Regions from separate parts of the Aequoribacter fuscus genome, predicted to be linked through region 2. Evidence: predicted binding sites of a transcription regulator. Region 2 holds the regulator's gene; the other holds the start of a gene.
What was found. Region 2 encodes PhoB, which activates phosphate uptake and scavenging genes when phosphate is short. Its sites were predicted from a motif close to TGTCATAAANNTGTAACA; they were not measured.

Region 1 (3,110 bases), 390 kb from region 2:
AGAAAGTCACGCGACCGATATGCCCATCAGAGCGGTTGCGTTGCAGCAGCAGACACCTCTACAGATTTATTACGCCGACTAAGACCTCGAGGTTCCTTGAGCGGCGGCGTTTATAAGGAAATAGTGCGCCGCGCCATTTCGCTAATGGCGAGGAATCACGGTTATATGCCTTCAACCAGGCTTAATGGATACTGATCCGCTTCCGTCTCGTCATTTATTTTGCTCGCGCCCTCCCGCTAATGCCGACGGCTCAAAAACTCGCACTCGTCTATCGCCTCGTGCTCAGACACTTTTGCCGACAGCCCCGCCAACCGCGCTCGGTCAAAGCAGCGCACTGACTGTTCACAAAACAAATCACGAGTCTGTGCGCTAGCGGCGCACCAAGATTTGATAAGCCGATGGCGATTTGGCGATGTGCGATGTGCGATGTGCGATGTGCGATGTGCGATGTGCGATGTGCGATGAATATAAAAAAAGGGGAGCAGACGCTCCCCTACAAGGTACCAAGACAGACAGGACTCAACATGGGTACCTTAAAAAAACTTAAGCGGCTTGGCTGGTATGCTTACCGTTACTCGCAGAGGCGGCAAACACCAGTGCGTTATCCAGCATACGATTCGAAAAGCCCCACTCGTTGTCATACCATGCAAGCACTTTTACCAAACGGCCATCAACACGAGTGTGATTAGAATCGAAGTTGCTTGAGAAGTTGGTGTGGTTAAAGTCGATCGACACCAGAGGTTGTGCGTTGTAGCTAAGCACGCCGTAGGCGTCTGCATCGGCCGCCTGCTTCATAATCGAATTGATCTCTTCCGCGGTGGTATCACGCGTTGCGACGAAGGTTAAGTCAACCAGAGACACATTTAATGTTGGGACTCGAACCGCCATCCCGTCAAGACGACCGTTGAGTTCAGGAACGACTAAACCAATCGCAGCTGCGGCACCTGTTTTGGTTGGAATCATTGACAGCGCCGCAGCACGCGCGCGGAACGGATCTGAATGGTACGCATCGCTCAGCGATTGATCGTTAGTGTAGGCATGTACCGTGGTCATAAAGCCCTGCTCAATACCAACCGTTTGATGCAAAGGCGCTACTAAAGGTGCCAGACAATTGGTTGTGCAAGAAGCATTCGAGATGATTGTATCCGACGGTTTAATCGTATCGTGGTTGATGCCGTAGACGATCGTGGCATCAAGATCATCGCCCGGTGCAGACAGAATGACGCGCTTGGCTCCCGCATCAATGTGCTTTTGCAAATCAGCGCGGTGGCGAAAAATACCGGTGCATTCGAACACCACATCAACTTCAAGTGACTTCCAGGGTAACTGACTGGGATCACGCTCTGAGCATACCTTGATACGGTCACCGTCAATCACGAGGTGGGAATCGACCACTTGAACTGGGAAGCCAAATCGACCGTGTGCAGTGTCAAACCGCGTGAGATGCGCGTTCATTTCAGCATCGCCCAGATCGTTGATCGCAACGATTTCCATACTGTCACGGAGCTCTGGCCGCTCGTAATAAGCGCGCAAGATATTTCGTCCAATTCGACCGTATCCGTTGATCGCAATCTTAATCATGCTGCCTCCCAAAAACCGTTAAAATGTAGTTTTGTTACACAAATACTGCCCCCAACCCCGATCTCAGTCAATATTTTTTTCTTTTTATTACGAAAAAACGCGTAATTTTTGCAAAAAAACTGTTTTATAGTGTATAAGAAGGCTTAAAAATGTAACTTTGTAACGAGCAAATAATAGAAAAACCGATACCCGCAAGCGGCAGGGCCGATAGAGAGACACCTATATGGAAAATTTACTCGCGACAATATCAACCGCGTTACCGAATCTGAACAAGTCAGAGAAGAAGGTTGCGGCGGTGATTCTTGATGACCCGGAGGCCTCCACTCAGTCGTCAATCGCGACGCTGGCGACCAAGGCAAAGGTCAGCGAACCCAGCGTCAACAGATTCTGCAAGCGTTTTGGCGCTAGCGGATTCCCCGACTTCAAATTAAAGCTCGCCAAGTCCTTAGTGTCAGGCGTTCGCTACGTATCCTCCGCCGTAGAGCTCGAAGACTCATCGGACGAATTCACACCGAAAATTTTTAACAATTCGATTCATGCCCTGAGTTTAGTGCGCGACAGCATCAATCCCGCCTTAGTCGCCAGAGTGGTCGATCAGTTAGTTCAAGCACGTCGCATTTACTTCTTTGGGTTGGGGACCTCAGCAGCAGTGGCAACCGACGCTGAATACAAGTTCTTTCGGTTCAACACTCCGGTATCGTCTCACCATGACCCGCTCATGCAGCGCATGCTGGCATCTGCCGGCGGTGTCGGAGACTTGTTTTTCTGTATCTCACACACCGGCCGCACAAAAACCTTAATCGAAACGGCACAATTGGCTCGTGAAAATGGTGCGACTGTCGTGGGTCTTACAGCACCCAATTCCGCTCTCTCGCAGGCCTGCCAATGGGCCCTGGAGCTGGACGTGCCCGAGGACACCGATGAGTATCTGCCCATGACCTCTCGAATTGTGCACTTAGTAGTGCTAGACGTACTCGCGACCGGTGTCACCCTTCGTAAAGGTGAAGAATTTTTACCGCACCTTGCCCGCATCAAAAATAGTCTTAAACCCACTCGTCTTAGCCAGGATTAACCACAAAGGTCAGTTTATGTCGCCAGCAAACACCTCATCAAATACCGAATCACTTCGTAAACATGTAAAATTGCTGGGGCGTTTGCTGGGAGAAATTATCTCCGAGGCGGAAGGAGAGGCCTTTTACGAAACGGTCGAAGCCATTCGGCGCTTATCAAAATCCGCGCGCGCAAAAAACGACTTTGAAGATCTTCAGCATCTCTTGTCGCCCATTTCTAACGAAAAAGCCTTGGGCGTTGCACGTGCGTTTGGTCAATTTCTGACTCTCGCGAATATCGCCGACCAACACCACTCAACCAGCCATGACTTCGGCCAAAATCCTGCGGCGATACTGCGCGAAGCGGCGAGCAAATTGCAAAATATCGATGCCAGGCAGCAAGTGCTAGAGGACGCTCTCGACAATCTGAAGATCGATTTGGTCTTGACTGCTCACCCTACCGAAATTATTCGGCGCACG
Region 2 (3,110 bases):
AGACCGATCCAAGCGGACGACGTTTGCCCGTTTTCTGTATGCTTTGGGTATCCGTGAAGTAGGCGTAACAACGGCCGAGCGCCTGGCAGACTATTTTGGCGATATTGAGTCGCTAATCGCGGCGTCTGTTGACGATTTGCTGGCTGTACCGGATGTTGGCCCAATCGTTGCAAATCACATTCGATCATTCCTAAACTCATCGACTCACTTAGAGGTTATTAGCACGCTAGTGCAAGCGGGGCTTTCATGGCCTGAGGTAGCGCCGATTGATGTCGACAATGCACCGCTTGTTGGACAGACTTGGGTGGTAACAGGCAAACTCGAGACGTTTTCTCGAGAAGAGGCGACCGAGTTGTTGAAATCTTTGGGTGCAAGTGTGGCAGGGAGTGTGTCTAACAAGACCACAGTGTTGCTTGCAGGACCTGGGGCAGGGAGTAAGCTCGCAAAAGCGCAAGCTTTGGGTGTGGAGGTAATAAACGAAGATGAATTTCTCGCGCGTAAGTCGGCTTGGATTTAGCTTAGTACTCATCGTCATCGCGGGGTGTACGACCGCACCTCCGAGCGATTTGGACAATATTTGCGCTATTTTTGACGAAAAAAAAGGCTGGTACAAAAGCGCAAAAAAATCAGCAAAACGTTGGGATGCTGATATTCCCACCATGATGGCGATTGTGCACCAAGAGTCAAAGTTTGAGGCAAAAGCAAAGCCTCCCCGCAAAAAAATTCTTGGTTTTATTCCCGGTTTTCGGCCGTCAAACGCCTACGGTTATTCTCAGGCACTGACGGGTACTTGGGAGCGATATAAACGTGATGCGGGTGCCTACGGCGCCGACCGCGACGAGTTTGATGACGCCATTGATTTTATCGGATGGTACAACAAGCTCTCGTATAAAGAGAACGGCGTTTCAGCAACCGATGCAAGAGCACTGTATCTTAATTACCATGAGGGGCAGGGTGGCTACGCAAGAGGAACGTATAAATCTAAAGCGTGGCTAGTCGGTGTAGCCAATAAAGTTCACGCTCGCGCTGGGCGGTACAGGACGCAACTGCAGGGGTGCAAGAGTCGTCTCGATGCTGCGAATAAAGGCTGGTTCGACTGGTTTTAACGTAACAGTCATTTTTATTTCACTTTGTCACAGAATTGTCATGCCTTGCACGCGATAATGTTGCAATATTACAGTATCCGCGCAAGGAGTTATTGCCGTGAAGAATTGTTCAGTATTGGTTGTAGAAGACGAGGTCGCTATCCGGGATATGTTGCGTATGGCCCTGGAAATCGCCGATTTGCGCTGCATCGAAGCCGATAACATCATGGACGCACACGCAATTATCATTGACCGTCGCCCAGACATTGTCCTACTGGATTGGATGCTACCCGGTGGCAGCGGTATTGAACTACTTCGACGACTCAAACGCGATAAGCTCACTGAAGAAATTCCAGTGATCATGCTGACGGCAAAGACCTCGGAGGACAATGTTATTCAGGGTTTGGACGTCGGCGCGGATGACTACATCACCAAGCCTTTTGCCCCACGTGAGCTGATTGCCAGAATCCGAGCGTTGCTACGTCGCAGTGGCGCCATGCCTTCGTCCGAGAGGATTGAGGCGGGCGAGTTAGTCTTAGACATGAGTAGCCACCGGGTGTTCCTCGCGGGTGAACCGCTCGCGATGGGACCGACTGAATTTAAACTATTGTCTTTTTTTATGTCGCATCCAGAACGCGCCTATACACGCAGTCAGCTACTCGATCAGGTATGGGGCGGTAATGTCTATGTCGAGGAACGTACGGTGGATGTCCACATTCGTCGCTTACGTAAAGCGTTGCAGAACGACATGGGTGATTGCAGCCACTTTATTCAGACCGTACGCGGTACGGGTTATCGCTTTTCTCCGCCTGGAATTTAGACTTTATGCGTGCAGTAGGGCGGTGGTACAAAGAGCTTCAAACCCTTGTTCTGCTGCTACTGATCGCCGCTGCGATTGGTTGGGTGATTGGCGCGACGGCCGAAGCGTTAACGGTCGTTTTGCTGTTTTTTGTGTTCGGTTACTTATGGCAGCTTCGCAGGGTATTGCAGTGGATCGATCACCCCGAATCAGAGCCTCCCGAGGGCTCGGGTATCTGGGGAATGATGCTGGACCAGATGTATGCAATACAACGCCACAACCGAGACGCGCGATCACGCCTTCAGCACACGGTTGATTACCTTCGTGATTCTTTTCGCTCTCTGCGCGATGGTGCGCTACTCATCGACCAGAAAGGTTTGATCGAGTGGAGCAATAGCTCTGCGGAGTACCTATTGGGTTTACGCTATCCGCAAGATAAAGGTCAAAACTTGTTAAGCTTAGTGCGTTATCCTGAGTTTTCCAGTTACATGATCGTGGGCGACTATACTGAACCTCTGACGTTCAGCACCAACGATTTTCCTGCGCGACATCTGCAAGTGGAAGTCAGCTCCTTTGGCATCGGGGATCGCCTCATACTGGTACGGGACGTTACACAGCTGGTGCAGATAGAACAGACGCGTCAGGACTTTGTCGGCAATGTATCACACGAGCTTCGAACGCCACTTACGGTGATATCGGGTTATTTGGATACCCTGTTATCGCAATCGGAAATGCTGCCGGCTGCGTTGATAAAACCCCTTGAACAGATGGCTCAGCAGTCACAGCGCATGGAAAATCTAGTGCGGGATTTGTTGTGGCTGTCAAAGATTGAGGCGACGGCAACAAAAAAACGAGTGCGCGAGCAGGTGAACGTAGTCGCCCTATGCGGCGAAGTAGTGGAAGATTTGAGGGGAGGGTATCCATCTCGAACCATCGAGTATAAGTGCGCCGTTCGAAATGCGAAAATTGAGGGAGACTACCGGGAGTTGTTTAGTGCGCTCAGTAATTTGGTAGTGAATGCGCTCAAGTATTCGCCAGAGGGAAAGCCGGTATCCTTAACCTTACGTGAAACAGAGGACGCACTGTGCATTGAGGTCTGCGATCAAGGTTTGGGGATTGCGGAAGAACATATTCCGCGCCTCACCGAGCGTTTCTATCGTGTCGATGAATCGCGCTCCTTTGCTGGAGGTGGCACGGGCCTGGGCCTTGCGATCGTTAAGCATGTC

Region 1: hexR (transcriptional regulator HexR) is a predicted target of PhoB. The motif match lies at 1,721-1,738, and genes of this name have one in related genera.

Annotation. Positions count from the first base shown of each region.
Region 1 covers NZ_CP036423.1:2,025,740-2,028,849, forward strand. Annotated here, with positions in the region: gene pgl (6-phosphogluconolactonase) at 1-82, shown strand, start outside; gene gap (type I glyceraldehyde-3-phosphate dehydrogenase) at 544-1,581, opposite strand; gene hexR (transcriptional regulator HexR) at 1,805-2,653, shown strand; gene ppc (phosphoenolpyruvate carboxylase) at 2,670-3,110, shown strand, end outside.
Region 2 covers NZ_CP036423.1:1,633,120-1,636,229, reverse strand. Annotated here, with positions in the region: gene ligA (NAD-dependent DNA ligase LigA) at 1-517, shown strand, start outside; gene EYZ66_RS07385 (transglycosylase SLT domain-containing protein) at 483-1,106, shown strand; gene phoB (phosphate regulon transcriptional regulator PhoB) at 1,204-1,905, shown strand; gene phoR (phosphate regulon sensor histidine kinase PhoR) at 1,911-3,110, shown strand, end outside.